Regions from separate parts of the Rhizobium sp. LEGMi-198b genome, predicted to be linked through region 1. Evidence: riboswitches for the same ligand, from Rfam matches in the RefSeq annotation. Region 1 holds a riboswitch; the other holds the start of a gene.
The links. Region 1 has a riboswitch for cobalamin ahead of ACXHXG_RS08035 (DUF1636 family protein). Riboswitches for the same ligand answer to the same signal wherever they lie in the genome.
Positions count from the first base shown of each region.

Region 2: linked by a shared signal. The riboswitch ahead of ACXHXG_RS03055 (aromatic ring-hydroxylating oxygenase subunit alpha) and the one ahead of ACXHXG_RS08035 (DUF1636 family protein) in region 1 are both predicted to bind cobalamin.

Region 1 covers NZ_JBSYVH010000002.1:265,430-281,659, forward strand. Annotated here, with positions in the region: gene ACXHXG_RS07975 (ASKHA domain-containing protein) at 1-84, shown strand, start outside; gene ACXHXG_RS07980 (LysR family transcriptional regulator) at 102-1,043, opposite strand; gene ACXHXG_RS07985 (hypothetical protein) at 1,121-1,366, shown strand; gene ACXHXG_RS07990 (DUF1127 domain-containing protein) at 1,441-1,647, shown strand; gene ACXHXG_RS07995 (GlxA family transcriptional regulator) at 1,949-2,968, shown strand; gene ACXHXG_RS08000 (diguanylate cyclase) at 2,988-4,316, opposite strand; gene ACXHXG_RS08005 (response regulator) at 4,521-5,351, opposite strand; gene ACXHXG_RS08010 (mechanosensitive ion channel family protein) at 5,544-8,171, opposite strand; gene ACXHXG_RS08015 (DUF924 family protein) at 8,342-8,902, opposite strand; gene ACXHXG_RS08020 (FecCD family ABC transporter permease) at 8,978-9,988, opposite strand; gene ACXHXG_RS08025 (ABC transporter substrate-binding protein) at 10,049-11,008, opposite strand; gene ACXHXG_RS08030 (ABC transporter ATP-binding protein) at 11,022-11,801, opposite strand; gene ACXHXG_RS08035 (DUF1636 family protein) at 11,812-12,225, opposite strand; cobalamin riboswitch at 12,334-12,550, opposite strand; gene ACXHXG_RS08040 (FAD/NAD(P)-binding protein) at 12,770-14,185, opposite strand; gene ACXHXG_RS08045 (RBBP9/YdeN family alpha/beta hydrolase) at 14,553-15,152, opposite strand; gene ACXHXG_RS08050 (SfnB family sulfur acquisition oxidoreductase) at 15,346-16,230, shown strand, end outside.
Region 2 covers NZ_JBSYVH010000001.1:619,163-635,392, reverse strand. Annotated here, with positions in the region: gene ACXHXG_RS03105 (MipA/OmpV family protein) at 109-918, shown strand; gene ubiA (4-hydroxybenzoate octaprenyltransferase) at 981-1,943, shown strand; gene ACXHXG_RS03095 (GNAT family N-acetyltransferase) at 1,984-2,439, shown strand; gene ACXHXG_RS03090 (DUF6101 family protein) at 2,509-3,075, opposite strand; gene ACXHXG_RS03085 (DUF1217 domain-containing protein) at 3,395-5,899, shown strand; gene ACXHXG_RS03080 (DNA translocase FtsK) at 6,115-9,099, shown strand; gene ACXHXG_RS03075 (MOSC domain-containing protein) at 9,179-9,730, opposite strand; gene ACXHXG_RS03070 (FAD-binding oxidoreductase) at 9,783-11,213, opposite strand; gene ACXHXG_RS03065 (L-threonylcarbamoyladenylate synthase) at 11,248-12,222, opposite strand; gene ACXHXG_RS03060 (DUF6656 family protein) at 12,280-12,891, opposite strand; cobalamin riboswitch at 13,227-13,430, shown strand; gene ACXHXG_RS03055 (aromatic ring-hydroxylating oxygenase subunit alpha) at 13,533-14,777, shown strand; gene ACXHXG_RS03050 (FAD-binding oxidoreductase) at 14,780-15,868, shown strand; gene ACXHXG_RS03045 (glycoside hydrolase family 25 protein) at 15,929-16,230, opposite strand, start outside.

The sequences.
Region 1 (16,230 bases):
GTGACATTGCCGGAACGCAAGCAACTTGCTGATGATGCCAGCGGCGAAGGCGGCGGCCGCAGACGCCGCCGCAGCCGCGAGTAATACGCGACCGGCAGCAGTTATGCGGCCATTTTCCGCCCGATCTCTATGAACGCCTGCCGGATGCTGTCGGCCACCGCCTTCATCGGCCCTGTCATCTGCGATGCCGTCAGCAGGCGAATGTCGAAGGATGTGAGCTCCGGCAGTCCTTCGTTCGGTCCAAGGATTTCCATATCCTCCGTGACGTACGAGCGCGGGAACGGCGCCACCGCCAAGTCCGAAACCACGGCGGCGCGCTGCGCCATCGTATGGGCGCTGAGGTAGGAAACACGATATGGCCGCTTCTGCCGCTCAAGCTGCGCCAAGGCCTCCGATCGCCAGATGCAGCCGTCTTCCCAAATCGAGATCGGCAATGGATCGCGGCGGTAAGCCGTACCGCATTTTGCGCCGGCCCAGACCAAGCGCTCGGTATAGATAACCTCGCCCTCGGTCGGGAAAGGCCGCGTCGCGCAGTTGATCAGGGCCAAATCCAGCCGCTGCTCCTCGATGCGCTTCTTCAACTGAAGACTCATGTCGACGGTAACATCGACCATGATGCCCGGATAGCTCTCCGAAAAACTCCTCAAAATGCTCGGCAGCAGGCGCTCACCGATATCGTCGGGCGCGCCGAGCCGCACGACGCCGCTAAGCTCCGGCATGATGAAGCGCGACACGGCCTCGTTGGATAGAGCCAAGATGTTGCGAGCATAGGAAAGCAGCATTTCGCCATGCTGCGTCAGGCTGACGGAGCGTGCGTCGCGCAGGAACAACGTCACGCCGAGCTGCTCTTCCAGCTTCTTGATCTGCATCGAGACGGCGGACGGCGTGCGATAGACCGCATCGGCGGCGGTCGAAAAATTGCCGGTTTCGGCAATGGCGACGAAGGTGCGCAGAACTTCATTGTCGAGCAACGGTATGGGCCGGCGAAACGGTACGGTCATAACGGCATCCTTCAATTTTTCTGATTTTAAGCACCATATCATTTCATTTGTCTGAATGTCAACGAAGCACCATATTAGGTCTAACGGAATTGATAGAGGCAGCCGAAAGGAGCAAGACCATGGCTGGCACAGCACTTCGCGAGGCTTCTCGCTTGTTCAACCTCATGCGCGCCCGCGAAATTCAACGCACCGCGCAGCACACGCTCGATGACATCGCAACGCGTTTCCCGGCGCATCTGATTGACGATGTCAACGCCCGCGGCCTACCGCCGGATCGCATAGTTTCGGCCATCGAACGGAAGCCCGCGAACGTGCGATCGTTCAAGAATGCTAATGGCAGCTATAAAATCTATTCGCTTGATTGATAGGTGAAGCAACCCCATATTGGCTCGCAAAGGTCGCGACCTTTCGGGCATCTGAGAACCGAAGGAACCTTGAAATGACCACGATAACCTATAGACACACCGACAGGACGCATAGCTCGCTTCCGCCGAGCGCCACTTTTGTACCGCTCATCACGCGGATCGTCGATCGCTGGCAGCAATGGCGTTCCGAGCGCGAGCTCGAGTCCCTTTCGGACGACATACGCAAGGACATTGGCTGGCCGGCCATCAATGAGGCCAAAAATTCCAAGGTCCAGCGATGATCGCAATATGCTTTGAATTCTGAAGGCGACGCTCAACCACGCCGGGTGTCGCCTTTCGAACATTTATGCATCTAAACGCGTATTTGGTTTTATTTTGATTATTGTCGAAATATATATTTGGTTGTTTAAGGAAATTGCTTACCCGCCTCGCCCGCTTTATTTAAAGCGTCAATTTTAGTGAGCTTGCACAAATATCTCTTTGCGGCCGCTATTTTCCATGCCAATGTCGCTATTGGACCATCGAGCCGACGCATTTGACGCAAGGAATACGGCATGGTCGTGGAGCATGGATTTTCCTGATATGAGCAAGACTCCGATTAAGACGCGTTCCCTGGTTTTCTTCCTCGTTCCCCATTTTACCATGCTGCCGTTTTCCGCTGCGGTCGAGACGCTGCGGATTGCAAACCGCATGCTCGGTTACCCCGCCTATACGTGGCGACTGGCCTCGACAGATGGCCAGAAGGTTTATTCCTCCAGCGGCATCGGCCTCGAGGTCAATTCGTCGCTTGCCGACGAGCGCCGCAATCTTGGCGGTGAAAACCGGCCCAACATGGTGCTCGTCTGTTCGGGCATTTATGTCGAGGAGTTCCACAATAAGTCGGTCAATGCCTGGCTGCGCGAGACGTATAATCGCGGCGTTGCCGTCGGCAGCCTCTGTACGGGCGCTCATGTACTGGCCCAGGCCGGCCTCCTGAACGGCAAGCGCTGCGCCATTCACTGGGAAAATCTCCCCGGCTTTGCCGAAAGCTTCCCCCAGGCGGAAGTCTATGCCGACCTCTATGAGGTCGACAGCAATCTCTATACCTGCGCCGGCGGTACCGCTTCGCTCGACATGATGCTCAACCTGATCGGCCAGGATTTCGGCGAAAACCTTGTCAACCGCGTCTGTGAGCAGCAGCTTACCGACCGTGTCCGCAGCCCGCACGACCGCCAGCGTCTGCCGCTGCGCGCGCGCCTGGGTGTCCAGAATGCCAAGGTGCTGTCGATCATCGAGCTGATGGAAAGCAATCTCGCCGAGCCCCTGTCTCTGCTGGAGATCGCCGACGATGCCGGCCTTTCGCGCCGTCAGATCGAACGCCTCTTCCGCCAGGAAATGGGCCGCTCTCCCGCGCGCTACTATCTGGAAATCCGGCTCGACCGTGCACGTCACCTGCTGGTGCAGTCCTCCATGCCGGTCGTGGAAGTGGCGGTTGCCTGCGGTTTCGTTTCCGCCTCGCACTTCTCCAAGTGTTATCGCGAACTCTACAACCGCTCGCCACAGCAGGAGCGCGCCGAGCGCAAGCTCACCATGTCGAGCAACCGCACCGGCGTCGTCGTCTGAGCTTGGCCGGCGGAGGCGGCTATTCCGCCGCTTCCTCCGTCATCTTGGCGTCAGAATAGACCTGATTGCGGCCCTTGTGCTTGGCCATATAGAGAAACTGGTCCGCGGCGTTGAGATAGTTCTCGAACGCCTCATGGCCCGCAATCTCGGCCACTCCGATCGACACGGTCACCGACAATTCCTCGTCGTCCGCATTCACCTTCAAATTGGAGAGATTGACGCGCACCTCGTCGCAAAGAGCCGTTGCAGCGCGTGAATCCATCTCGGTGAACAGGATAGCGAATTCCTCGCCGCCGAGACGCGACAGCAGGTTCTCGCTGCCTTCGAACAGGGAATGAAGCCGGCCGGCGACGGCCTTCAACACCTGGTCGCCGATCTCATGGCCATAGGTGTCGTTCAGATGCTTGAAATGATCGATGTCGAGGATCGCGACCGAGGTCGGCCGATGATGGCGCAGGCACTCGTTGACGATCCGCGGGCCGTGATCGTAGAAATAGCGTCTGTTATAGAGCCCTGTCAGATAATCGCTTGCGGCGGCGGCGCGCAATTGCTTGAGCTGCATCAGCGTTTCGACATTGTGCGCGATGCGGCATTGCAGCTCCTCGGCCACAAACGGACGATAGATGAAATCGCTGGCGCCGGCCTTCAGGAACATCGCCGACAACAGACGGTCGTTTGAAGAGGAGATGCCGACGACCCGCATCCGATCCGAACCGTAGCGGTGGCGAATACGCCGGGTCAGCTCGTAACCATCCATATCTGGCATGTGATGGTCGGTCACCACCACTTCGATGTCGCCATAGTCGTCAAGCATTGCCAAGGCTTCGACGCCAGTACCGGCTTCGGCCACCTTGAACTGCTGCGCCTCCAGAAGCTCCACCAGCACGCGCCGCGCCGATGGGACATCATCTACCACCAGCACCCGCGTGCCGCGATTGGAGATGGCGCGCCGTACGGTGGAAACGAGATTGTCGAGCGCGAATTCATTGTTCTTCAGAACATAATCGACAATGCTGCGCTCCATGATGCGGTTGCGCATGTCCATGTCGAAGGACGCGGTGAAAACCACGGTCGGAATATGATGAGCGATAGCGACATCCAGTGCCTCGCCATGGGGTGCATCCGGCAGATTGAGGTCGACCACAGCCATAGTGAAGCCGTGCCCCTCCGCCAGCGCTTCATTCAGTGCCTTCAGCGAGCCGCAATGGGTAACGCTGAGGCCGAGTTCGGTTTGGAACCGGTGGGACAGGACAGAAGAAAACATGCGCGAATCTTCAACCAGAAGTATCTTCTGGCTGCCGCGGCGATGACCACGGCCATCGCTGAGGAAATCCACGCGGAACACCATTTGCCTTCACGTCCTCCCAGACTACCCGGCAGTCGCTGGTCGCATCTGCCTATCGCGAGCGAGATGAACGCCCGCCCCTCAACTCCATCGTGAACAGGATTCGTGAAGAAATTGGAACCAGAGATTGCAGAAATCTTGCAAAGAAGATGAATTATCCTCATATTTTGTATTTCTGAACATCACCCGGTTCCTACTTCCTCCATGTCAGGCCCTCAACTTTACCTGCTGCATTGATTGGATCTGCAGCAGCGTGTCGAGGTTTTGGTTCACGCGGCAATAGAATTCTTCGTCGATGAACGGCCGCAGGATGAAATCATTGCCGCCGGCCTTGAGAAAACGCGCCGATAGGAGCCGATTGGTAGAGGATGAAACGCCGATGATGCGCAGCTCGTGCGAACCGATACTGGCTCGAATGCGACGCGTCAGTTCGAAACCGTCAATATCCGGCATGTTGTAGTCGGTAACCATCAGGCCGATGTCGCGATTGGCTTTCAGGATCTCCAGCGCCTTTGTGCCGTTCTCGGCGACGCTGACACGGAAATTATAGCGCTTCAGACGGCTGGACAGCAGCGCACGCGCCGTGGCGCTGTCGTCGACGATCAGCACGTGATGACGATGATTGGTCAGGAATCGGCAGATCGACTCGGCCAGCAGATCGACGGCGAAGATGTTGTCCTTGAGAATATAGTCGACAATATCCTTCGCAATCAGTTCGTCGCGCATGCCTTCCTGGAACGTGCCGGTGAAAACGATCGTCGGGATGCTGAGATCGATCAGATATTCCAGCGCCTCGCCCTTTTCTGCCCCCGGCAGATTGATGTTGGAGATCGCCAACCGGATCGGCTCCGACGACTTGTCGTAAGCAAACTGCAACTCTTCGAAATTCCTGCAGATTTCGATGTCGATATCGAAGAGTTCCTTCAGCTTCGTGCTGATCATCGACGTAAAGACATTCGAGTCCTCAGCGAGAAGAATGCGCGCTCCAGCAAGAGAGCCGCCGGAATACTGCATTCCCGAAATACCCAAAAATGGCATGATTAAACCTGCTAATAGAAATCGGCCCCATTCGAAACTTCTACAGCAAAGCACTTGAATATTTATTAAGTCGACTGGTTTCCCATAAATGAAAAAGACGACCGCCGGCCGCCTTCTCATATACTACACTCTGGACGTTGCCGCTCGGACAAGGTCAACCGCCCTCGCCCGCTGCCACGCCGTCCGATCACATCACTGGGCAGATGCCTTGCCGCGACGACGAGTGCCGCTCCTGACCTCCAGCGGCTCCGGCAGTTCCTCTTCGACCTGCGGAGCGATGTCTTTCACGACATCTTCATTGACGACTTCCGGCCCATCTGCGGAGTCGGCCAGATTGGTGGTCGCCAGCAGATCGGTCTGCCTGCCGCGCTTGCTGTCGCGGACGATGTGCAGCTCCTGATGCGGATAGGGAATAGCAATCCCCTCCGCCCGAAACCGTTTCAGAATATCGATGCGCAGATTGTTGCGGATTTCCATGCCGTCGGAGAGATCGGAGAGATAGAAGCGCATTTCGAAATCGAGCGAGGACGGACCGATGCGCAGGAATTCGACATGCGGCTCGGGATTTCTGAGTACCTTCGGGATGTCGCGCACCAGCTCCAGCAGAATGTCCATCACCCTCTGCGGATCGGCATCGAAGCTGACGGAAACCGGGATTTCAGAGCGCGCCAAGCGGTTGCGGTGCGTCCAGTTGCCGACGGAGCCGTTGATCAGCTCCGAATTCGGCACAATGATCGACTGCTTGCGGAAGGTTTCGATCTCAGTGGCGCGTACCGAGATGCGCTTGACGATGCCTTCCGAGGTACCCGAGACGATCCAGTCGCCGACCTTGAAGGGCCGCTCGACCAACAGGATCAGGCCCGAGACAAAGTTCGACACGATATTCTGCAGGCCGAAACCGATACCGACCGAGAGCGCGCTGGCGACGAGCGCCAGACTCGACAGGTCGATGCCGGCAGCCGAAATGGCGATGATAGACGCCACCGCTACGCCGAGATAGCCGATGCCGGTCTTCACAGAGTTGCGGACACCCAAGTCCACCTGGCCGCGCGCCATGACGTTGCTGTCCAGCCAGCGCTGGAACCAACGCGTCACGAGATAACCGCCGGCAAAGAGCAGAACGCCAGCGAAAATGCCGACCAGCGAAATCGACATGTTGCCGATGCGGATTTCGGTGAACAGACGATAGGCAATCAGCTCCAGATCCTGGATATGGAATCCCCAGGACAACAGGATCAGTGGTATGCCGGTCATGAGCGCGACAGCGTAGGTCGCAAGGCCGGCCCCGAGACCAGCCTGATCGAGCGCAACGTCGCCGAGCGCGAAACGGCTTTCGAGGAAACGTCCAATGATCGTCTCGGCAAAAACGCCCTGCCTCGACACCGACTTGCCGAGCTGGAAGCCGAGATACATGGTCGCCAGAACGGCGCTGGTGACGATCAACTGCGTTGCAATGAAGCGCGCCAGGCCGACATAGCCGATAAAAGCCGTGAAGATCAGCAATGTACCGAGCACCCGAAGGATGATCGCCATGCCATGCGGCCAACGACGGCCTGGAGCATCGGGATTGCCGTTCTTTGCAAGGATCGGCGAACCGAAGGAGGCGGCAATCAGGATAAGACCGATCAACAGAGCCGCAAAGAAGCTCTTCGCCACCGTGACGACAACCGGCGATCCCATGGATTCGCTGATGCGGTCGAAAACATAATCAAGACCGTTGACGACGGCCATGGCCTGCATGCACCAGCTCAGCGAGCGGGCACCTTTGTTGGACAGCTTGACGAGCCGCCAATGCGGCCTGAAGGGCGCAAAAACGGCATTGGCCAGGCGGCCGACGAAATAGACCAGCCCGATGAAGCCGAAGAGAGCGGCCAGGACAGGCGCGATATCCGGCCGCAGCACGTTGAAATTCGACAGGAAGAAAAAGGACGTAACGAGGAATGCGACCAGCGACAGCGTGCGGATCAGCGTTGACCAGAAGGCGACCGAGAGGCGGCTAATATAGGGCGGATTTTCAATGTTTTCGTCCCGCACATAATATCTGCGGAACAACCGGTAGCCTCCGGACAGAAAAATCAACGCCGCACCAAGCGACAGGAAGAGGGCAGCCATAAGCGACCCAAGCTTCGCCTTCACGACAAAGCCGATCCAGCTTGTTACGGCAGTGCTGAACTCTACGCCCTCGTTGACAAAGGCCGTTCCAGCATCCTCGAATGTGGTGGCGGAAACGCCAGTACGCTTGAACAGCGTCTCGGCAAACAGCTTGCGGCGCACTTCGACAAGTTGCATCACAAGCCGGTTACTCGCAGCAACGAGATTGTCGGCGTCGACAGTCACGGCGCTGATCTGCGAACGTTCGGCGTTGAGACGGTCGCGCTCCTGGGTAACGATCGCGGCTTCCGGCGGCTGCCCCTCCTTGGGCGGCGCACCGAGCTGTGTCAGGCGCGCATCGATCTCGGTAGTGCGCGGCTTCAGCCGCGCCGAAATCGCCGCTACGGAGCGATTGAGCTCGTCCGCCCGGCCGGAAAGGGCGACCAGCGCATTGTCATCAGCGCCCTCTTCCTTGGAGTCACCTTCGATCGAGGCGAAGTCCTTCTTAGCCTTGGCGAGATCGGCAACGGCAGTCTCCAGCAAACCATTGGCGAGCTGCGCCGACTGCGGCGCTTGGCCTGCGGGCTGCTGTTCCGGCTGCGTCGGTTGTGCCTGCTGCTGGCTTTGCGCAAAAGCCTGCCCGCCCATCAAAGGGCCGGCAACAATGGCTGCGCTCAGCCCCATAAGCAGCACGGGCAAAAAACGGAGACGGTGTTTCAGCGGGCGCAAGCAAAGCTCCTCGTCGCAGTAAAGTCGCCGGCGGCGAGTAAACGGATTCGCCGCACGAAAAAACGGAAGATCGGATCTTCCTAAACTGTGATTGCGAATTTCATATTCCCTTGGCCTACGCCTTGTAAGGCAAAGAAAGGCGACACAAAGGCATTTACACCTTTATTCCCTCAGAATCCTGCTCCAGGCTCGGCGAGATAGTCTTTCTCAGCCTCTGTCGACACCCGGCCAAGGAAGACATTGCGATGCGGGAAGCGGCCGTAGGCGGCGATGATGGCGCGATGGCGAACCGCATAATCGATCTGCTCTTCAAGGCCGAGCGAACGGAAAAGTGCCACGGACCGGCCCTGTTCGGCCAGGTCTTCGGCATGCTCGAAAGGCAAGTAGAAGAATATCCGTCGTTCCGCCGGCATCCCTCGATCCGCACCGACCTCCAAAGCCTCTTTCGCCTCCTGCAAAGCCAAACCATCCGTCGCAAACGCAAGCGGTGTGCCGCGATAGATGTTGCGGGCGAACTGATCGAGGACGATGACCGCTGCCAGCCGGCTTTCGGGCGTTACGCGCCACAGATCCGGCACGCCGGCCGCCAATGCCAGATGCGTGTCGCGAAACCGACGGCGCATCTCTTCGTCAAGAGCAACGGTGGAGCGGAACCAATCCTCGCTCGTGCACTCCTCGAACCAGAAGCTCAGCACTTCCTCTGGCGTACAAACAATCGGATCTGCGGCCATTCCCTTCCTCCCGGCATGCCCGTCGGGAGATAGGTCCACGAGCGGCGGGCGGCAATGGTGAATGCCGCTCGTTGGTCACCTTTTTCGCAGGATCAGAATGAAGGCGATGCCGCCGACCAGACCGGTGACGATGCCGATCGGCATGTCCTCTGGCGCCATGACAAGCCGCGCGGCAATATCAGCCCAGACCAATGTCAGTGCCCCGAAGGCGGCGCTAAGCGGCACGACAAGGACGTTGTCGCCGCCGGCGAGCAGCCGGACGAAATGCGGCACCATCAGTCCGACAAAGCCGATCGCCCCTGAAAAGGCAACCATGACGCCCGTCAGCAGCGCCGTGACAACAAACAGCATGAAGCGGAATTGCGAGACGGCAATGCCGAGCGTCGCTGCCGTCTCGTCGCCCATGGCAAGCGCGTTGAGCTCCCGTGATTTCAGCATCAGCACGGCAAGGCAGACAAGCAGCACGCCGGCCGGATAGATCAGATGCTGCCACTGCGCCAGCCCCAAACCACCGAGCATCCAGAAGACAACGGTATTGGCCGCCCTGGGGTCGCCGAGAAAAATCAGGAGATTGCCGAGCGCGGTAAAGACAAAGGCGACGGCGACACCCGACAACACCAGCCGGTCGGCCGAATGCGAACGCGTCAGCCGGGTCACCAGCGCCACCGCTGCGATCGCCAGCAGCGCGCCGGCGAAGGAGAACAAGGGTACGGTCAATAGCCCGAGGATGAGCCCCGTGTGCAGCAGTGCCAGGATAGCACCGAAAGCGGCACCTGAGGAAACACCGAGAAGATGCGGATCGGCCAGCGGATTTCGCGTTAAAGCCTGCAGCACCGCTCCGGTGACCGCAAGCCCGGCCCCCACGAGCAACGCCAGGATGACGCGCGGAAAACGGACATCCCAAACAATACTTTCCTGTCCGCCTGACCAGGTGACGGGGAGCAAATCGGCATGCAGCTTGTTGCCGACGATCGACCAGACAGTCGCAAACGGGATCGGTGCCGCACCGAAGGAAACGCCCGCCGTGATCGACATGGCGAGGAGAGCGACCAGGAGAGGGATCAGAATGGGAAGGCCAATACGCATGCGAAAATCCAGGAAGCGATCCGTCCAGTGATCGACTGGACGGATCGGCATTGTCGTTCGTTACATCGCTTCCGGGTGAAAAGCCTTCGCTAGCGTTGCGATGGCCTCGATATTGCGCGGTCCCGGCGTGGCCTCGACATAGGGAAGCACGACGAAACGGTCGTTCTTCACCGCGTCGATGGTCTTGAAAGCCGGATTGTTCTTCAGAAATGCGATCTTCTGGGCCGCCGTGACTTCGCCGTAGTCGACGATGACGATGACCTCGGGGTTTTTCTCGATCACCGGCTCCCAGGAGACCTCCGTCCAGCTCTTTTCGACATTGTCCATGACATTGGTGCCGCCGGCCGCTTCGATCATTGCCGTCGGGATGCCGTACCGGCCCGAGGTGAAGGGCTTCTCCTCACCGGAATCATAGACGAAGACGCGGGTCGGCTCGTCGGCATGGCTGATCTTCGCCTGGATAGCGCCGAGCTGCTTGCGATAGTCGGCCACTAAGGCTTCAGCCCTATCCTCGACACGGAAAATCCTGCCGAGATTGAGCAGGTCGACGAACATGTCGTCCATGGTCGGCTTGTTCTTCTGCATGACGAAGATGCAGGATTCGGTGAGCTCATAGACCTTGATGCCGAAGGGCGCCAAAGTCTGCGGTGTCACTTCGCCGCCCACTTTCATGCCGTAGTTCCAGCCGGCGAAATAAAAGTCGGCATTGGCTCCGAGCAACACTTCCTTGGTTGGATATTTCGGCGACAGCTCCGGCATTTCCTTGATGCCGTCTCGCAGCTTCTCATCCAGCGTCTTCCAGCCGGAAACCCCGGTGTAGCCGACCATGCGATCCCTTAGCTTCAGCGCCAGCATCATTTCCGTGAGGTTGACATCGTTGGAAACGGCGCGCTCCGGCGCCTTGTCGAAAGTGACATCGCGATTGCAGCTACGCACGGTGACGGGCTCGGCCAAAGCAGCACCGGCAAAGAGCGTGCCGAGCAGCAAGGCGGTAGCGGACAAGGACATGCGGAAAGACATGGATGGCTCCAAATTATCGAAGAGAAAACGTAAAACGATGGGATGTGTCGCCCACGACCTGACGGCTCGCTTCGACACGGAATGCGGATGAGATGCGCTCGGCGGTCAGAACCTCGGTTGCCGAGCCGTGGCCTGTCAAACAGCCGGAATCGAGCACTGCGACATGGGTGGCGAAATCGGCGGCAAGATTAATGTCGTGCAAGGTCGTGATGATCGTCAGACCAATCCCTTTCAGCAGCTCCAGTATTTCGAGCTGATGGCGGATATCGAGATGGTTGGTTGGCTCGTCGAGGATGATCAGCTCCGGCTCTTGCGCCAGCGCGCGGGCAATCAATACCCGCTGCTTTTCGCCGCCCGAAAGCGACGCGAATTGCCGGAGCGACAGATCCTTGAGCTCCAGGCGGACAAGTGCTGCCGCAGTCGCCGCATGATCCTCCTCGCTCCAACGCGCCATGCCCTTGCGATGGGGAATGCGGCCCATCATCACCACATTGCGGACGCTGAAGGGAAAATCGCCCGGCGTCTCCTGCAGGACGACGGCGATACGCTGCGCCGCCTCGCGCGGGCCGATCGACCAGAGATCGATGCCGTCGAGATGCACGCAACCCCGTTGCGGCCGGATACCACGATAGAGGCAGCGCAGCAGGGTCGATTTACCCGCCCCGTTCGGGCCGATGATTGCCAGCCGATCACCAGCTTTGACGGACAGGCTGATGTCCCGGATGATCGGTTTACCCTTATGCGGGCCCCAGGTGACGCCGTCAGCTTCCAGTCGCAAGCATTTTTCCAGCATGACCCCGCTCCTACTGCAAGAGCGTTGCTTGGCGTTCGGCCGAAACGATCGCAGCCGGAATGCGCGCCAATGTCTTGCCGCCCAGCATTTTCGGGCGTTCGCCTTCCCGTGTCAGGCCATCGGGCCGATCGCGGTAAAGCTCGGCGAAGGAGACGAGTGCCCCGATATCCGCCTCGCCCGCGATGTCGCCGAAGAGGTAGGTCGCCTTTGCCGTTGCCTGGAAGGCGACGGTGCATGGCCGATCGCAGCCGGCCATGCAAACGCTGCCCTCCAGACTGAAATCGTCGGAAAGTGCCGCGCCAGCCTGGGTAATGGCGGCCTGTAGATGCTTCAGCAAATCAAGACCGGGACGGCATGGCGCGCCGACGTGACGGCAATTCGTGCATACGGTGATCCGATGCGTCTGCTCTCTCGCTGTATCCATGAAAAGCCTCCCGGAGATCTCGCCGGAGGCAAAGTCAAGATAGGGCCTGCGGACACAAACGCGCCCTCGCCCAACCACTGAATTTCCATCGGAACACCCCGTCCGTTGCGGTTGACGTCATCGATGGCAGGTCTCCTGGCTCGCGGGTCACAGCCCGTTCGCACCTTCCCGGCATGAAGCCAGTGGCATGTCGCGAACGCGCTCTCCGCTTACAGTTGCGGGGGCAGCCACGGTTTTGGCCCCTGATGGGTAATCCGCACCGTGTTCCCTTTTCAGCCGCCCTCCGGATGATTCCGGCGGCAGCACCATCGGTATGGTTCATCTCACAGAAAATCGAAGCGAGCAATGGTAGTGTCATTGAGGTCTGCACTTGTCCCCGAATTCCGGCTGGCGTGAATGGCAAGCGCATTTGTTATGTTATTACGTTACTAATTTCAATCAAAAAATAAGGCATGGCGATGAGGCCGAAGCTCGTATTCATAAGGGCTGTTGAACATGGCAAATGACCTCGCCTCCGAGCTTAGGCGAGCGACAAAAATCCCAATCACACCGCCTTGCACTGCGGATAGAACCGGGCCGCCACGCCTTCGGCGGCCGCATAGGCCTGCGTGACGATCTCGGGCACGAGATCGATGTCCGGCAGGCTGCCGAGCCCCAGCGGGCCGATGGCGAAAAGTCCCTCGATTATGCGGCCATCTGTGGAAAGCGCGCCCGTTGCTTCGACAGCAAGGCCAAGACCGAGTTCATCCGGTGTGGCGAGGCCCGCGTTGATCAGGCTCCGCATCAATGGCGTATCGAGATCGGGCTCCCGGCAGCGGCAATCGATCACCTCGTCGGCATAGATCTGCTCCACGCCCTGCTGACCGGCCGGCTTCAGCATCAATCCGGTCGGCGTGCGCCGTAGAAATTGCCCGCGACGCGACAGCGTATTGCCCTCCGCCAGCTCCTGCCTCAGCCGGACATACAGAGCCTCCGGCAGACGGTTTCTATGGCTGTCGTAAAGGGCGCGCAGATGGCGGTTGAATTGCTGCTTCTGTCCGGCCGGCAGCGAGCGCCAAAGGGAGCGCGCATGTTTGCGCAGGCCGTTCATGACGGATTGCCAGCTTTGCCCGCTCGCCTCCGCATTCTCGCAAGCCCGCCGAATAGAACGCACAATCTCGCTGAGACTGCCGGGCATTGCTTCTGCAGGAAAGACCGGATCGGCATTGCTGCGGGTGTGGCTCTGCGGCAGAAAGCCGTGTCTCGAAACGATGGTGATCTGCCCATCATAGCCGTTGTCGCGCATCTGCAGCAGCCGGTCCACGACGCGCAGACCGCTACCGAGCAAGACCGTATGCGGGCGCGACACTAGGCGGCGGGCGCGGACCGTCGTCGGCGTCGCCACCGGTTCGCCGCTCTGCGGCTCGTGATCGGCAATGCCGTAACCAGTCGCCAGGACCACGGTGTCGAACGGGGGATAGACGGCGCCGGCGCTCTCCACCAAAAAGCGGTCGCCATGGCTGCGGCGAAGGCCGATCACCGTCTCGCCGCTGACCTGCACCGCAATATCCCGCCGCGAGGACAATGCCTCGGAAAAGCGCTGGTACACATAGTCGCTGAAAATGCTTTTGGGGACGAATATCTGCAAAAAGCCCGGTATGGCCGCCGGCACGGCACTGCGGAACGCGGCATTGCTACAGAGCCAATCGTTGAAATCATCGGGATCGCCAGCGGAAACCGAGAGATCGCGCACACGGCTGTTCAGGATTTCGCTGCTATGGCCGGAAGCCAACGCCTGACCGCCGCTGACGCTGGAATTGGGGTCGAAGAGCTGCAGATGAAAAGGCGTCCGCACCGTCTTCATCAAGGCGATCGCCGTCATCATGCCGGAAAAGCCGCGGCCGATGACAGCGATGCGCGGCATCGCATAGGCCTGCGCCGAGGCATTTGCCCTGGCAGAAAAAAGTCCCTGAACCGTCATATCAACTCCTGGGGCAAGAGGTGGTCGATCATGCTTTTCTGAGGGCACGCTGATACTTTGCCTGTGACCCGCACACAGCTCGCGGCCATCAAACGCTCGGCCGCTAGAGCGCCGCGCGTCGTAAACGCATTGGACGCTCTGGTTCTTGAATCCAGGGCATCCCTCTACCTGACGGGATGCTCTGGGCGGGCTCCCATTCAAGCTAGGAAGCCCGTTGCCTTCGTCAACCTGGACACACATCGAGCCATTGACGGCTCGACAAATGTCATTGTCGCTATTGTCTACTTATTTAGTCGTATATGAAAGCGCGAAAATGCGCCGGTAGCAAGCGCTTTCTTGCGACCGCATTTTTCATGGAAGACGACGCTTATGGCATGGCCCCGCACAGGACGTCGTGCAACGGTGGTCTTGCCCGCCTGAATTGCCGATCCTCGACCCCCTTCGTGAACGCGGAAAAGAGTTGGAAGCCCTGCTCCCATCGGCCAAAACCGCTGGCGATATTGATGTGGCCGGCATGGCCGAGATCATGAAGCTCACTATCCCATCGCGCGGCATGATGCCGAAGCTCGACGAAATCCATGTACGGATCATCGCGGCTGCCAACGACAAAGCTCGGAAATGGCAGAGCTTTAGTCGGCATTGTGCCGAAATCGATGGCGCCGGGATGCAGCCTCTCCGTCCGGTCGAGATCACAGGGAGCCACAAGAAAAGCGCCTTTCACATGCCGGGCGGCGGGGTGATCTGCGAGATTTGCGGCAAGCAGGCATCCGAGACTATGCGTGACGAGCCAGGCTTCTTCCACCCGCTCCAACTCTCTCTCCAGCGCCGCCAACCAGTGTTCCAGCACCGGCCTCGACCATGAAGCCTGACGGACGATGGCCGCAGAGGTCTTATCGCGCGCCCAATGGCGCTGCCAATGCCCCTCGGCGGAGCCGTTTAAACCCGGAAGGATCAGTGTCGCGACCACGGCGCTCTCCTGGATGCGAGCGATGGCTGCATTGAGCCGCCCGCTTACAATTTCTCCATTCGGTGCCTATTATGGCGGATAGCGAAATCTGGATAAGCAAAGAAAATCTATTGTATAGTAGATCTATAGAAATTACGATCATAGCGCTTTCGCCAGCTAAGTCACTGATATGCCATCGTTGATGGGGTTATGAATGGGAACTGTTTCACAGTTGCACGAGCGCACCAGACCGCTCGCACACCGCATTCAAAGCGACGAGGAAGCGCTGGAAATCGCGCGATCGCTGGCCATCCAATTTGCACAGCAGGCAAGCGACCGCGACATCAACCGGGTGTTGCCCTACGAGGAGCTGGAGGCCCTGTCGCAATCCGGCCTGCTCGGCATCACCACTCCGTCCGAATATGACGGCATCGATATTTCCAACTCCGTTCTTGCCGAAATCATAGCCATTCTGGCCGAAGCCGATCCTTCGATCGCCCAGATTCCGCAGAGCCATTTCTACATTCTGGAAGCGCTTCGCGTCGATGGCAGCGAGGAACAGAAGAATTTCTTCTTTACCAGGGCGCTGGCCGGTGACCGCTTCGGCAATGCATTTTCCGAAGTCGGCACCGGAACGGCCGGTCAATACAACACGCGCCTGACATCGGACGGGTTGGGCTATCGCGTCAACGGCCGCAAATTCTATTCCACCGGCGTAGTTTTCGCCGACTGGATCGGTATTTTTGCGCTGAACGCAGACGACGAACTCACCCTGGCACTTGTCCCGCGTGGCGCTGAAGGCATCCAGATCATGGATGATTGGGACGGTTTCGGTCAGCGCACATCCGGCAGCGGCACCACCATTCTGCATAATGTCTACGTTAACGCCGACGCTGTCGTCGCGCATCACAAGGGCTTCGAGCGGGCGACGACCATCGGTTCGGTCGGCCAAATTATCCATGCCGGCATCGATCTCGGCATTGCCCGCGCCGCTTTCACCGAGACCGTGGAGTTTGTGAAAACGCACGCCCGCCCCTGGATGGACAGCGGCGTCGAGCGAGCGGCCGATGATCCGCTGACCATCGCCAGGATCGGCCAG
Region 2 (16,230 bases), on a different contig from region 1:
CTCGAATTCAGTCGTGTTTGGTTAAGAGAGCGGTAACGCGATCGGGATAATTTGCGGCAACTCTAAGGGCGTGTATGGCCCTTTGTATTGCGTATTATGGAGTTGATTGTGTTTGTGAAATCGCGTTTGTTTTTCACCTTCGGCCTGCTCGCTGTTTCTGCGGGCGCCGCTTCGGCCGGGGACGGTCAGCACTTTTGGTCGGGTGATTGGTATCTAAGCGTCGGTGCAGCCGGTTTCACCGCGCCGAAATTCGAAGGCAGCAAACACAACAAGCTGCAATGGGCGCCGTTAATCTCCGTCGGCAAGCAGGGCCCAGGCCCGCGTTTCTCCTCGCGCAACGATAATCCCTCTTTCGCGTTCATCGACAATGACGGCATCCGCGCCGGTATCGTAGGCAAATTCGTGCCGAGCCGGGATTCCAGCGACGGTCACGAGCTGAAGGGCCTGAAGAAGGTCAAGTGGGGCGCCGAAGTGGGCGGCTTCGTCGAAGCCTATCCGACCGACTGGCTGCGCGCCCGTGTCGAAGTCCGCCAGGGCATTCGCGCGCATAGCGGTGTCGTCGCCGACGCTGCCATTGACGCGTTCACCGACATCACGCCGGAACTGCGCCTCTCCGGCGGCCCGCGCATGACGCTCGCTTCCCCTGATTATTTCGACACCTATTATGGCGTTAACGCCAAGCAGTCCGCAGCCTCCGGCCTCAGCCGCTATAATCCGGGCGGCGGCGTGAAGTCCGTCGGCGCTGGCGGTGCGCTGACCTGGAAGGCCAGCCAAAACTGGACCACGAGCGCCTTCGTCGAATATTCCCGCCTGACCGGCCCGGCTGCCGATAGCAGCCTCGTGCGAGAACGCGGCGACCGCAACCAGTTGCTGGTCGGCGTTTCCGCCAGCTACAAGTTCAATTTCACGCTGAACTGAAAAGAGCGGGGCGTCAGCCCTGCCGCTTGACCGCGCCCGCCAGATGTCACTACTAGTCGTCTATGCAAAAGACAGGCGACATTAACGGGCGCGTCGCAGACGCATCATCCGGCAACTGGGTTTATCGCATCCTGCCTGCGGCGCTTTGGCCCTATGCGCAGCTCGCGCGCTGGGACAGGCCGATCGGCTGGCAGCTCCTGATGTGGCCCTGCTTCTGGTCGGCCGCGTTGGCGGCTAATGCTGCTGTTGCGGCGGGCCAGCCTTCGCCCGGCTTTCTGCTGATCTACCACCTCATCCTCTATTTCATCGGGGCCGTCGCCATGCGCGGCGCCGGTTGCACCTATAATGATCTGGTCGATCATGAGATCGACATGGAAGTGGCCCGCACGCGCTCACGTCCGCTGCCGTCCGGCCGGGTGACGCGCTGGCAGGCCAAGATGTTCATTGCGCTGCAGGCTCTGGTCGGCCTGCTGGTGCTGCTGCAATTCAATTGGTTCGCCGTCGTTCTCGGCATCCTGTCGCTAGCCGTCGTCGCGCTTTATCCTTTTGCAAAGCGTTTTACCGATTGGCCGCAATTCTTCCTCGGCCTCGCCTTCTCCTGGGGCGCTCTCATGGGGTGGGCCGGCCTCTTCGGCAGCCTGTCCTTTGCCCCGATCGTGCTCTATGCCGCCTCCATTCTCTGGACGATCGGCTATGACACGATCTACGCGCATCAGGACAAGGAGGATGACGAGCTGATCGGCGTGCGCTCCACCGCGCGGCTTTTCGGTGATCAGACCCGCCTCTGGCTGATCGGCCTTTATGGCGCGACATTGTTTCTGATGCTGGTGTCCTTCGCCTTGGCGGGAGCAGGCTGGCTTGCCTATCTCGGCCTGATCGTCGCCGGCTGCATGTTCGCCTATCAAATCGCCGTGCTTGATATCAACGATGGCGCGCAGTGCCTTGCCCTGTTCAAGTCCAACAATCGGGTCGGCCTGATCGTCTTTGCCGGCCTCTTTCTGTCGTTCTTGTTCCTCGTCCCGTGAGGGGAGGGGGTTTGCCACATGCGGTTCTCAAGGGGGCGTCATGGCATGTGAAATCCGCCCTGCTGCCAAGGTAGACGCTGAAGCAATCAGCGACGTGATCCTTGCAGCACTTCGGGAGGTCAATGCGAAGGACTATTCTCCCGATATCATCGATCGCGTTGCCGATAGTTTCAGTCCCGCTGCCGTGCGCAAGCTGTTGGGCAGCCGAACGGTCTTCGTGGCGATCGATGGCGGAAGCATCGTTGGTACTGCCAGCCTCGATGGCGCCGTTGTCCGCACGGTGTTCGTTGCTCCTTCCGCACAAAGGCGCGGCATTGGCGCCCGCCTCATGGCTGAAATCGAACAGGCGGCTATCACAGGCGGCATCACCACCTTGTCCGTGCCGTCGTCCATCACTGCACAGGGCTTTTACGAGAAGCTCGGCTTCAACAGTGTCTCAGACAGTTTCTACGGCGACGAACGAACCATCATCATGGAGCGCTCACTGACGCCATAAAGATTTCGGCCGCGGGATTGCCTCTCCCGCGGCCGATTCTTGAGAATTTAGTAAGCGAACGAATGCGCCTCAGCGCCGCGCGATAATCTCGCGGCCTTCGATCTTCATCTTGACGCCGAGCTTGCCGGTCGAGCGGCGCACGAGGAAGCGCGGGCGGCGATTGGCGAAATAGGAGTGGCGGCGACGGGGCTGGATGTCGCGGGTGGCGACGCCGCCCAGATGCTCTTCCAGCGGACGGGCGACGCCGTCGGCTTCGATCATCATCATCGGAATGCGGAAGGCTTCCGACCAGGAGCGCCAGTCGGCGGCGATGTCGCTCAAATCATGGGCGACGAGGAGGGGGATGCAGAGATCGGGATCCTCATGATGCAATTCCAGCGTCACCGTGACTTCGCCGTCGCCATGGTCGATGGCGCGGGCGGCAACGCCCTTGAAGGCACGCTTCGGCAATGCGACCGACAGCGGCAGGCCACTGGACGGCAAGATCTTGCGCAGCACCGCGCCGCGTTCGTCGATCGTGATGGTGACATCACCCGCGGCACCCCGCATGGCATAGCTGACCTGTTGCGGAAAGCGCGTCGGATCCAGCCGCAGTGTGGTTCCAGCCCAATCGGGCTTCAGGACGGTATTTGTCATCTAATCTCTACCCTTGCTTTACCTGAGAGCCGGTTTTCCGGTCTTCTTACGGAGAACGTCATGTCCTCTCGTTGGGTGCAGATTAGGCGGCCCCCCTTCCAGACAGCTTAAAAATCGCGGTTAAGAAAACTTTGCGTCCTCAAATGGTTAGCAAAGTCGAATGCATCAGGGTTTCCATAACGTGAATGGGAGCGCGCAACCGGTCGTGCCGATTTGGTGCACGCGGCGGCCGAAGTATTGTAAGTCTCAGGTAAGGTTTATCTGCGAGAATGCCGATAGATTCGCCGCCATATATTAGAGATTTATTGGACGCCCGCTGATGATATCCACCTATCTTGGCTATTCGATCGCGACCCGAAGCATGGCGACGACCCTCAATCAGGTGGCATCGCAGACGCAGAACAAGCGTGCGATCGACTATTACAATGCCAATATTGGCAAAGTCACCAGCGTCGACGATTTCATGAACGACTATCAGCTCTATAGCTACGCTATGGAAGCTTACGGCCTTTCGGACATGACCTATGCCAAGGCCTTTATGAAACAGGTGCTGACCAGCGACCTCAGCGACTCCACTAGTTTCGCGAACAAGCTGACGGATTCGCGCTACAAGGAATTCGCCGCCGCGTTCAATTTCGGCACGAGCAGCGATACGACGGCGCAAACCAGTGAACAGGAAGGCGATCTGGTCGGTCTTTATCAGCAGTCCTTTACGACTGAGGAAACCAACGCCGAGACTGAAACCAATTATTACAGCCAGAACATTAGCAGCGTTAAAACCGTCGACGATCTCCTTAGCAATACGCGCTTGCGCAATTACGTGCTGCAGGCCTACGGGATCGATCCGACCTACGTGTCGAATTCAACTCTGAAAAAGATGCTGACGAGTGATGTCAGCGATTCGACCAGCTTTGTGAATCAGAACGGCAGCGCCGCCGACAAGGCGCTCGTCGCGGAATTCAATTTCAATTCCGACGGAAGCGTGAAGACGTCGACGGCGGACGCCGATACGACCTATTATCAGAACCAGATCAGCTCGATCACCTCCGTCGACCAGCTTACCTCCAATCCCAAGCTGTTCGACTATGTCAAAATCGCTTTCGACATCCCGACCTATATCACGGCCGACCAATTCAATGCCTCGGCCGAGGATGCGGGTGTTGCCAAGACGAACGGGCTCATCGATGTGATGGCGCAGTTCAATTTCCAGGCCGACGGCACGGTTGCCAGCGGCTCGCAAGCGCAGTCCTCCACTCAGCTCAGCACGACGACGGCCGCCTACGCAACCAACTATCCGGGCGGTCCGCAGACGCTCGGCCAGACGGCCGAGGTCATGAGCGCCTACAATTCCACCGTTCCCTCATACACGACCGAGGTCGGCGCTACCGATAACGATCTTTATTACAAGGATCACATCGGTTCCATCACTTCGGTCGACGAACTGACCTCGGACACGCGGCTCTTCGATTATGTCAAGACAGCGTATGGGGTCGATGCGAGCACCCCTGCTATCGTATTCAAAAACGCGTTCGCCGACTCCAAGACTGCCTCCATTTTTGGCCTCACCGACGTTGTTGCGGCGTTCAACTTCCAGTCGGATGGTACGCTGGCGTCCGGCGACGTGGCGCAGTCTCAGGCCGAGATCAATGCGGCATCGACCGGCTATATGAGTAATTACGCGACGTCGCAGACGTCGCTCACCACGGATGCGGTCAACAATTACAAGACCCGCATCGCCAGCGTGAAGGATATTGACGACTTCTTCGCCACCAATGCGACCGCCGACAGCGACGATTCCAATGACGATCTTCCCGAGCTCTACCAAATGGCGCTGCGCGCTTACGGCATCAGCTCGGACGAGATGTCGAAGACGCAGATGAAGAAGGTTCTTGAAAGCGATCCCTACGATTCGAAGAGCTATGTCAACTCGCTCAAGGACACGCGTTTCACCGATCTCGCCAAGGCCTTCAACTTCGGCAGCGATGGCAAGCTGAAGCAGCCGGTCCAGGCTCTGTCGGAGACGCAGATTAATAATTACATTTCCGAATATTCCAGCGACAAGCGGGCCGGACTGACGGGCGCTCAGCTCACGAAGGCCACCAGCGACGCCAAGGATGCCGCTACCTATTTCGCGACCAATATCGTTAAGATCACCAGTGTCAGTGACCTTCTCGCTGACAGCAAGCTTACCGATTTCATCCTGACTGCCAATGGCATCGACCCGAAGAAGGTCACCACCGCCACGCTGAAGAAGGCCTTCGCCTCCGATACGACTGACTCCAAGAGCTTCGTCAACACGGATGATGGCGCTCAGTTCAAGAGCATTGTCGAGGCGTTCAACTTCGACACGGATGGAAACCTGACGGACGCGAAACAGGGTACGGCGCAAAACCAAGGCGCGATCTCTCAGACGAACGACCTCTTCCTGCATCAGACCCTCGAGGATCAACAGGGAGAGACCAATCCTGGTGTTCGCCTGGCGCTTTATTTCCAGCGTAAGGCGCCCGACATCCATTCCATCTACGACATCATGGGCGATAGCGCGCTCTATTCGGTCATGACGACGACCTTTAACCTGCCGAGCTCGATCTCCTCGATGGATGTCGATCAGCAGGCCAAGGTGTTGGGCAGCTATCTTGATGTCACCGACCTGCAGGACCCGGACAAGGTCAACAAGCTTCTGCAGCGGTTCTCCGCCATGTACGATATCGAGAACAACACCACTTCGTCGACATCGCCCGCCCTATCGATTCTGTCGGGTTCCTCGAGCGTCGGCATCAGTGCCGATACGCTGCTTTCGATCGCCCAGCTTTCCAATAAATAACGAACAGCGCCAAAATTGATGCCTCGCGCCGCTTCGATGTGCGGCGCGAAAGCCGTCGGCATACCTGTTGCAGCCGTGCCGGTATGGGTCGCCCTCGGGTTCTGGAGACGCGGAATAAGTGCGTTCGAGGCCGATAAGAAGGAACTTATTAACCGTCCTTGCCCTATTCGATTTGAGAAGCCATCGGCAATATCAATGACTGGGTTGCAGGTCTCATGCGTCTTTCTCGAACGAACATTTCGAATGCGGCAACCGGCTTCCAGCAGGAGGGTGAGCCGGACCCGGAGCAGGTCGCAGAAGAGGCCCGCCGGGCCGAGCAGATCGCTGCCCGCCGCGCATTCCTGGAAGAAAAAATCCGCAATGCGCGCGAAGCAAAGCGGCGCGCGGAAGAACAGCGCCGTGCCGAGGAATTGCGGCATGCCGAAGAAGCTCGCCTGCGAATCGCCGCCGCGCCAAAACCTGTCGTGGAGGCCTTGCAAGCCAGCACGGCGGCAAGCGGCCCCATCATGCCTGTCACGCCGCACGGGATCTCCGCAGAGGAGCTTGCCTCGCCCGGCTGGCAAAACGCCTTCCTGATGGGACCGAACGTCCGTTTCACCCGCACGCGCGAGACCGAGATCATCAGCCGGCGTCCGCCCGTGGAACCTGCGCCCACCTCGGCGCCCGCGGCCGTCAACCACGCCGCAATGCGCGTCATTGAGCCGCCGGTGCCCGAATCACATGGCTCTATCGATCGTCCGCAGATGGACCAGTCGGCAGAATTCCAACTGCCGCCATGGGAAGACATGCCGTTCGTGGGTGAGACCTTCAAGCCTACCGTAATTCAGAAATCTCCGGCGATGCAGCCGGACGCATTGGAGATGACCGTCATCGCTACCGCATTCCATAGAGCTCCCGCGATCGCGCTGGATGCCTCCTCGTCGCTGCCGAAAGTTGAAGAATCAGTCGCCGCGCCTGTGGTCGAATCGCGGCTTGCCCATCTCTCGGATTTCGCCTTCTGGGACGCCATGCCCTTCGATGGTGAATTCCTCTCCGCCATCAAGGGCAAGCCGGTCCAGCCGATGCTCGTTCCTGAGATCCAATCTGAGGTCGAATCGATCGTCGCGAAATTCCGCGTCGTCGAATGCCGCCGCCCGTCGCCTGCCGTAGACTCACCGCTACAGACCGAAATTTTAACGGCCGTTGCCTCCGCCGCACCTGCTCCGGCTATGGAGCCGGCCCCGGTCGGCGCATTCGTGATGGACGAGCTTGCCGCGCTCGAAGCTGCGGTACTGGCGCCCTTTGTGCCGGCCTCGATCGAGGCCGCAGCGCCGGTCGAAGCGGACGCAAAGGTGACGGAACCTGTCGCGTTCATCCCGCCCGCCTTCGTCACCGCAGTATTTGCCGGTGAGGCAGAGGCCATTGTCGAGGTTCAGCCGGCTGCGGCTCCGAGCCTGCCTTCTCCGGCTCCGGTCATGGTCGTCGCGCCGATACCGGTTCGCACGCCGGCGCCGGCTGCGGCCGCTCCCATGGTTGAAGCAAAGCCGGTCATTCCCGCCGTCGAAGCCGCCAAACAGCGTCTGATCGATCCGCCGCCGTCGCAGATTACACCGCGCAGGGCTAATGCCTTGGCTCTTCCGGAATGGCGGCCGATCGCCCGCAGCGGTGAGGGTGAATATGAGCTCCCGCCCCGCGAACTGCTGCAGGAGCCTGCCGCCCGGACCGGCGTGATCATGACGCAGGAAACGCTGGAGCAGAATGCCGGCCTTCTTGAAAGCGTGCTCGAAGACTTCGGCGTCAAGGGCGAGATCATCCATGTTCGTCCCGGCCCTGTCGTTACGCTCTATGAATTCGAGCCGGCTCCCGGCGTTAAATCCTCGCGCGTCATCAACCTTGCCGACGATATTGCTCGCTCGATGTCGGCTCTGTCAGCCCGCGTCGCCGTCGTTCCCGGTCGCAATGTCATCGGCATCGAACTGCCGAACGTCACCCGGGAGACCGTCTATTTCCGCGAAATGATCGAGTCCGCGGATTTCGAGAGGAGTGGCTACAAGCTGGCGCTCGGCCTCGGCAAGACGATCGGCGGCGAGCCCGTCATCGCGGAACTCGCCAAGATGCCGCATCTGCTGGTCGCCGGCACCACCGGTTCGGGCAAGTCGGTTGCCATCAACACGATGATCCTGTCGCTGCTCTATCGTATGACGCCGGAGCAATGCCGCCTGATCATGGTCGATCCGAAAATGCTCGAACTTTCTGTCTATGACGGCATCCCGCATCTGCTGACCCCGGTCGTTACCGATCCCAAGAAGGCCGTCATGGCGCTGAAATGGGCCGTGCGCGAGATGGAGGATCGCTATCGCAAGATGTCGCGCCTCGGCGTCCGCAATATCGACGGCTATAACAGCCGCGTCGCTTCGGCCCGTGAAAAGGGCGAGACGATCCATGTCATGGTCCAGACCGGCTTCGACAAGGGCACGGGTGCCCCGATCGAAGAACAGCAGGAAATGGACCTGACGCCGATGCCCTATATCGTCGTCATCGTCGACGAAATGGCCGACCTGATGATGGTTGCCGGCAAGGAAATCGAAGGCGCGATCCAGCGTCTGGCGCAGATGGCGCGCGCCGCAGGCATCCACCTAATCATGGCGACGCAGCGTCCGTCGGTCGATGTCATCACCGGCACGATCAAGGCAAACTTCCCGACCCGCATCTCCTTCCAGGTGACCTCGAAGATCGACAGCCGCACCATCCTCGGCGAGCAGGGCGCTGAGCAGCTCCTCGGCCAGGGCGACATGCTGCATATGGCCGGCGGCGGGCGCATCTCGCGCGTCCATGGTCCCTTCGTTTCGGATGAAGAGGTCGAAAAGGTCGTCGCACATCTGAAGACTCAAGGGCGGCCGGAATATCTCGATACGGTCACCGCCGACGAGGAAGAAGACGACGAGGAAGAAGACACGGCTGTCTTCGACAAGGGCGCCATCGCCTCGGAAGACGGCGACGATCTCTACGAACAGGCGATCAAGGTGGTCATGCGCGACAAGAAGTGCTCGACCTCCTACATCCAGCGCCGCCTCGGCATCGGCTATAACCGCGCTGCCTCGCTCGTCGAGCGCATGGAAAAGGACGGTCTGGTCGGCCCCGCCAACCATGTCGGCAAGCGTGAGATCATCTCGGGCAACCGCAATGGCGGCGGCAATTCGGGCCAAGACGATTTCGATTGATCAAGCAGGCTGCAAAGCTAGCGCGACATGAGAGCGGCATAACGAGGCGGCTTTCCAACGGAAGGCCGCTTCTTTTTTATCAGACGCGCTCGAGCTTGATATGCGGCAGCGGCGGCAGCTCGACGCGGATGGCGTCATCGGGTTGCACGCGGCCACCCTGCGAGACGATACCCATGATGCCAGCCTTGCGGATCAGACCGCCATCGGCATCTTTATCGAGCACCGCATGCAGCAGGCCCTTCTGGAAATCGTCGATTTGCTTGCACGGGTTGCGAAGCCCAGTCACTTCCACGATCGCTTCCTCGCCGATATGCAGGCGCGCCCCTTGAGGCAGGGAAAGTAGGTCGATCCCTCGGGTCGCTATATTCTCGCCCATGTCGCCTGGAGCAACAGAGAATCCCTTTTCTGTGAGTTCGTCGAACAGCTCCTCGTGGATAATATGCACTTGACGCAGATTGGGTTGCGTCGGATCGACCGCGACGCGCGAGCGATGCTTTACCGTCACCCCCATATGCGCGTCGCCTTCCACGCCGAGCCCCGTCAGCAGTTGAATGTGATCCTTGTTCTGCTTGCTGAAACTATGCACGCCGCTGCTGCTGACTGACGTCACATATACGCGTTTGTCGCCCATGCCGAACCCTTCCATAGCGTGTTGCTACCCGTTTAAGGCAGCCAACCGGCTCTCAGATCTTGAGGACTTTTCCCGGATTCATGATCCCTGCCGGGTCGAACGCCGTCTTAATCCGGCGCATCAGATCCATCTCGATTTCAGGGCGGATCGAAGCCAGTTCGTCGCGCTTCAATTGCCCGATGCCGTGTTCGGCGGAGATCGAGCCGCCATGTTGCAGCACCAGCCCGTGCACGATCTTGTTCATTTCGCGCCAGCGGCCGATGAACTCCGCCTTGTCCGCTCCCACGGGCTGCGAGATGTTGTAGTGGATATTGCCGTCGCCCATATGGCCGAAAGCGCAGATGCGGGCGCCGGGCATGGCGGCCATCACTGCCTTCTCCGCCTCGTGCATGAATTTCGGGATCTGCGCGACCGGCACGGAGACGTCGTGTTTGATCGAGCCGCCCTCCGGCTTCTGCGCGTCCGACATGCTCTCGCGCATGTGCCACAGCGCCTTCCGCTGCGCCTCGGAATTGGCGATGGTCGCATCCTGGATCAGGCCGGCCTCGTAACCTTGCTCCAGCAGCGTCGTCATCATCCCCTCCGCGGTCTCGGCCGAATCCGATGTGGAGATATCGATCAGCACATACCAGGGATGCACTGTTTCCAGCGGATCGCGCACGCCCGGAATATGGCGAGCGGTGAACTCGACGCCGATGCGCGGCATCAGCTCGAAGCCGGTCAGCGCCGGGCCGCAGAGGCTGGCCGCATTCTTGAACAGTGTCAGTGCGTCTTCGGTCGATTGGATACCGGCAAAAGCCACCTGATGGCCAAGCGGTTGCGGGAAAAGCTTCAGCACCGCGCCGGTGATAACGCCGAGCGTTCCCTCGGCGCCGATGAAGAGGTCGCGCAGGTCGTAACCGGTATTGTCCTTTTTCAGCCGCCGCAGGCCGTTCCAGATTTCGCCGGTTGGCAGCACCACTTCAAGGCCGAGGCAGAGCTGGCGCATATTGCCGTAGGCAAGAACGGCCGTGCCGCCGGCATTGGTGGAGAGATTGCCGGCGATGCGGCAGGAGCCCTCGGAGCCGAGCGACAGCGGAAACATGCGGCCATGCTCTTCCGCCGCTTTCTGCACATCAGCCAGGATGCAACCACCATCGACGATCATGGTATTGCCGACCGGATCGATGTCGCGGATGCGGTTCATGCGCTCCAATGAGAGGATGATGTCAGAGCCGCCCTCGCGGGGCGTTTGGCCACCGACAAGGCCGGTGTTACCGGTCTGGGGTACGATGGCCGTGCCGGTCTCGCTGGCAAGCTTCAGGATTGCCGAAACCTCTTCCACCGAGCCCGGCTTCAAGAGCAGGGGCGATGCGCCGTGATAGAGCCCGCGATTTTCGATAAGATGCGGTGCGATCTCCGCAGGGTCCTGCACGGCATGCTTTTCGCCGACGATCGCGGCAAAGCGATCCAGAAGGGCGGAGGAGGGGGCGGAGCTGCTCATGGCGTGTCCTTTGCCGATGTGTCTTTGACCGGATTTACTCTCTGGGCGCGGCCGCGCGGCGCAGGCGGTCGTTGATGGCTTCGCCGAGGCCTTCGTCGGGAATGCTGGAAAAGGCGATCATTGCCGCGCCGCTGCCATCGGCGCGTTTCATGAAATCGAACAGATTGGCGGCGGCTTCCGCAAGATCGCCGGACGGGCTGAGATCGAGCACCATGGCCGCGTTCTCCGCACCGGCAATGTCCGGCCGGCCAAAACGGATCAACGCCTCGCCCGGTAAAACAGCAGTCGCATCGAGCCGCACCGCAGCACCCGGCGCGTAATGGGAGGCAAGCATGCCTGGCGCCTCAATGGCCGGCGAGGCACCGTTCTTGCGCTTGAGGAGCTGACCCGCGATCCGTTCGATCTCCTCCGCCGCGAGGCCCCCCGGCCTCAGCAGCCGCATCTCCCCGTCTTCAACCTTGACGATCGTCGATTCAACGCCGACGACCGAAGCGCCGGCATCGAGGATGAGCGTAATCCGTTCGCCAAGATCGTCATGAACATGATCGGCGCTGGTAGCGCTGATCTTGCCGGACGTATTGGCGCTGGGGGCGGCGAGTGGCCGGCCGAAGGCGCGGATCAACTCGCCCGCAAAACCCTGCGGCACACGGATGCCGATCGTATCAAGCCCCGCGGTCGCCAGCGGATGGATATCGCTTTCCGGCCGCAGCGGCAGCACAAGGGTCAACGGACCGGGCCAGAAGGCTTCGGCCAGCTTCCGCGAGATCGGGTCGAAGATCGCATGGCGTTCCGCCATGGCAAGATCGCTCATGTGGCAAATCAGCGGATTGAAGCGGGGCCGGCCCTTAGTCTCGTAGATTCGGGTGATAGCAGCGGGATTGGTGGCATCGGCGGCAAGCCCATAGACCGTCTCGGTCGGCAACCCGATCGGCAGCCCCTCGGCAAGCGTTTCCGACGCCGCAGCTATAGCCGTTTCGGGATCCTGGAGAATGTCTATGTGTCGCGCCATGGCCTGACCGTTGTAGTTCAGGCCGTTCTTATGCTTTTCAAGTTTGGGGATCAATGATCAAAGCTGGCGAATGATGTCGCGGAGCTGTTCGTTGCGTGCGCCAAGCAGCAGCACGTTGCGGATAGCGATCTGCGGATCGTGCGTGTGGAAGAGTACGCCATTGCCTCGGATCTCGCGGTTGATCGTCAGTTTCTTTTCCGGCGATTCCTGATCCGGCAAAACGGCGACGGCAAAATACATTCGTGAATATTTCAGGCTGATATTTTCGAAGAAATTGTCGTTCTGCCCGATGCGGGCAAAGAAGTTGGCGATGTAGAAGGCCCAGCTCACCTCTTCATACTGCGCAAATTGCGTTCGCGCCGCAGTAACATGGCAATAACCGAGATGCGGCGTGTCCTTCAGCGTGTGATGGAAGATCAGCTTTGGAAAACGAATCGATTGGTGAAAGCTGTTCAGCCGATCATGGGTCTTTTCGCCAGCATTCCGCAGCTTATTCGCCGTGCGCTCGGCCACTTCCTCATAGCTGAGATAGCGCCGCTCTTCGGCCAGCCAATGCGCCCTGTCGCGGGTGATACGGCCGGTGCGCAGGAATTCGCTATGGGAGGCCGCCGGCAATTCCGGTTCCGGTTCGGCGGGCTTCTTGGCGTCGAAATATCTGAGCTTGGCCATGGCGGCACTCACGGTATGGGTATGGATAGCAGTTGATAGATCGCCTAGCTTGAGCCGGGCTTAAGCGCCCAAGGCTGACGGTTCGTGAAGGACTCTCCGCGGTACAAGACCGTCCCCAAAAATCGCCGCCGACCGGTCTGTCGCAATCAAGATAAAGCGTCATGGAGCGCAGAGCGGTTCGCGCGGACGATCGTCTCGCCAGCGCCAGGCTAATAGCTTGAATTGCCTCGTATTATCGCAACAAAATTCGCGTCATTTCGAAGCTTCATTTCACCTGTCGCCAATTTCGAAGCCGATGTCGCATTGCAGCAGAGCGACGCGCGACGCGGGAGCTATGATGACCTCAATCTCAAGGTGCCGTCTATTAGGGAGGCGGAGAATTGGGAAGCCGGTCAAAATCCGGCGCTGCCCCCGCAACGGTGGTGGAGTGAGGCATGGCAGATAAAGCCACTGGGTCGAAAACAACCTGGGAAGGCGCCATGGGGTCCTCTTGAGGACCGCTCCAGAGCCCGGAAACCAGCCTTGGGGATGATAGATTTCACTGACCGCGGCGGGCAGTCGGGGGGTAATGCGTTGGGCTGTTTAAGGCCGGCCGGTGCATGTCCTCTGCCTACTGCCTGGTATTGCACGAGGATAGGCACATGGATATCGGCACCGACGTTTTGCGACAATTGAAGAACCGCCGCCAGGGTTTCAGCCTGGAGCACGCCTTCTACACCGACCCCGATTATTTCAAGCTCGACATGGAGATGATCTACTATCGCGACTGGCTGTTCATTGGCCATGATTGCGAAGTGCCACGGGCGGGCAATTATTTCACGGTCCAGGTCGGCGATTATCCCGTCGTTATCGTCCGCGGCCGGGATCAGGTCATCCGCGCCTTCCACAATAGTTGTCGCCACCGCGGCTCGCGTGTCTGCGCATCCGAGCGCGGTTCTTCGGCCAAGCTTGTCTGCCCTTACCATCAGTGGACCTACGAACTCGACGGTTCGCTGCTCTTCGCCCGGCAGATGGCGGAGGATTTCGACAAGAGCCAGTTCTCCCTGAAGCCGGTTCACTGCGAGAGCGTCGGCGGCTACATCTTCATCTGTCTGGCGAAAAACGCCCCGGATTTCTCCCCGGTCCGCGCCGCGATCGAGCCTTACATGGCGCCGCATCGCATCGGCGAGACGAAGGTCGCCTTCCAGAGCACCATTATCGAAAAGGGCAATTGGAAGCTGGTATGGGAGAACAATCGCGAGTGCTATCACTGCGCCGCCAATCATCCGGAGCTCTGCCGTACCTACCCGGAAGCGCCGACCATCACGGGTGTACAAGGTGCGATGAACGATCCCCTCATCACTGAGCACTGGCAGCGCTGCGAAGCCGCCGGCTTGCCGAGCCAATTCAAGATCGCACCCGATGGTCAGTTCCGCGCCGCCCGCATGCCGCTGATCGAAGGGGCTGAAAGCTACACCATGTCCGGCAGGCGCGCCGTCAAGCGGCCGCTATCGCCTGACGTCACCATCAACAATATCGGTGCGATGATCCTGTTCCATTACCCGACAACGTGGAACCATCTTCTCGGCGACCACGCCATTTCCTTCCGCGTGCTGCCGATCAGCGCCGAGGAAACCGCGGTCACCACCAAATGGCTGGTGCATAAGGATGCGGTAGAGGGCGTCGACTATGACCTCGAGGAACTGACCCATGTCTGGACGGAAACCAACGATCAGGACCGTCGCATCGTCGAGGAAAATGCCTTCGGTATACGCTCGCCGGCCTATGAGCCCGGCCCCTATTCGGAACTCCACGAGGGCGGCGTCATGCAGTTCGTCGAGTGGTACTCGAATTTCATGATCAACCGGCTGCAGGGCGATCAGGCCAAGCTGTCGGCGGTTGCCTGAGTATGAACATGACCATCTCTCTCCGTCATCAGCACCTGGATCAGATGCAGCCATGGAGCGACAGGCAGCATCTGCTCGAATGCCTGTCGGCAACGCCGGAAGCGCCCGATGTGATGACCTTCACATTCCGCTCCGACAAGGATAATTGGTTCCGCTATCTGCCGGGCCAGTTCGTAACCCTGGAACTGCCGACGGCGCCCGAGCCGGTCATGCGCACCTACACGCTTTCCTCGACACCGTCGCGGCCCTTTTCCGTGGCCGTCACGGTGAAGGCGCAGAAGGACAGCATCGGCACGCGCTGGATGTTCGAGAACCTGAAGCCCGGTATGCGCATCAAGGCTTTCGGCCCGCTCGGCGATTTCAGCCACATCCGTCATCCCGGCGAAAAATATCTCTTCGTTTCGGCCGGCTCCGGCATCACGCCGATGATGGCGATGACGCGCTACATGGCCGACACAGGGCCCTTGTCGGACATCACCTTCGTCAATTGCTCGCGCAGCCCCGCCGACATCATCTTCCGCTCGGAGCTGGAATATCTCGCCCGCTTCATGCCGAACCTCGATCTCGGCTTCATCGTCGAAGGCTGCGGCCGCACCGATCTCTGGTCGGGGCTGAAGGGCCGCATCGACAAGGCAAAGATCGGACTGCTCGCGCCAGATTTCATGGAACGCACCATCTTCTGCTGCGGCCCTGAAGTCTTCATGGATGCCGTCCGCTCCATGCTGGAAGCCCACGGCTTCGACATGGCGCGCTACCATCAGGAAAGCTTCCAGCCGGCGCAGGCGGCAACGCCGCTGGCCGAAGTCAGCGATGACGCGTCGACGGACGCGGCGACCTCGATCCGCTTCACCATGGCCGGCAGGGATGTCGCCTGCGCCCCAGGCCAGACGATCCTGCAGGCCGCGCGCGGCGCCGGCGTACGCATCGGTGCTGCCTGCGAATCCGGTCTCTGCGGCACCTGCAGGGTGATGAAACTGTCGGGCGAGGTCGAGATGAACCATAATGGCGGCATCCTCGACGACGAAATCGACGAAGGCTACATTCTGGCCTGCTGTTCGCGGCCTAAAACGGATGTGCAGATAGAAGCCTAAGCCTTTTGAATCGAGACTACTTATCCGCTATCGGGCGGCTCCCGCCCGATAGCGGATGCGCTAGAAATCCTGATAATTCAACTCGTTGATCTCGACCGTCTTCGGCTGCGTTGCGGCGGTGACGATTGGGTCGACCATCAGCGAGACGAGCGTCTGCAGCGGTGAGGTACAGCTTGGTCCCTTAGCAATGATCATGGGTGCAGGTTCCGGCTTTGCGGGCAGCAGATCGCCCTGCGGCCAGATCTTGGCGAGCTGCACCTTCGTCATCGGCACGACATTGACATCAATATCGGTAAGCGTCCCCGGCACCCGGTAAGGACAGGTCTTCTCCGAGCAATTGTCGGATGAGGAGAATTGCCAGA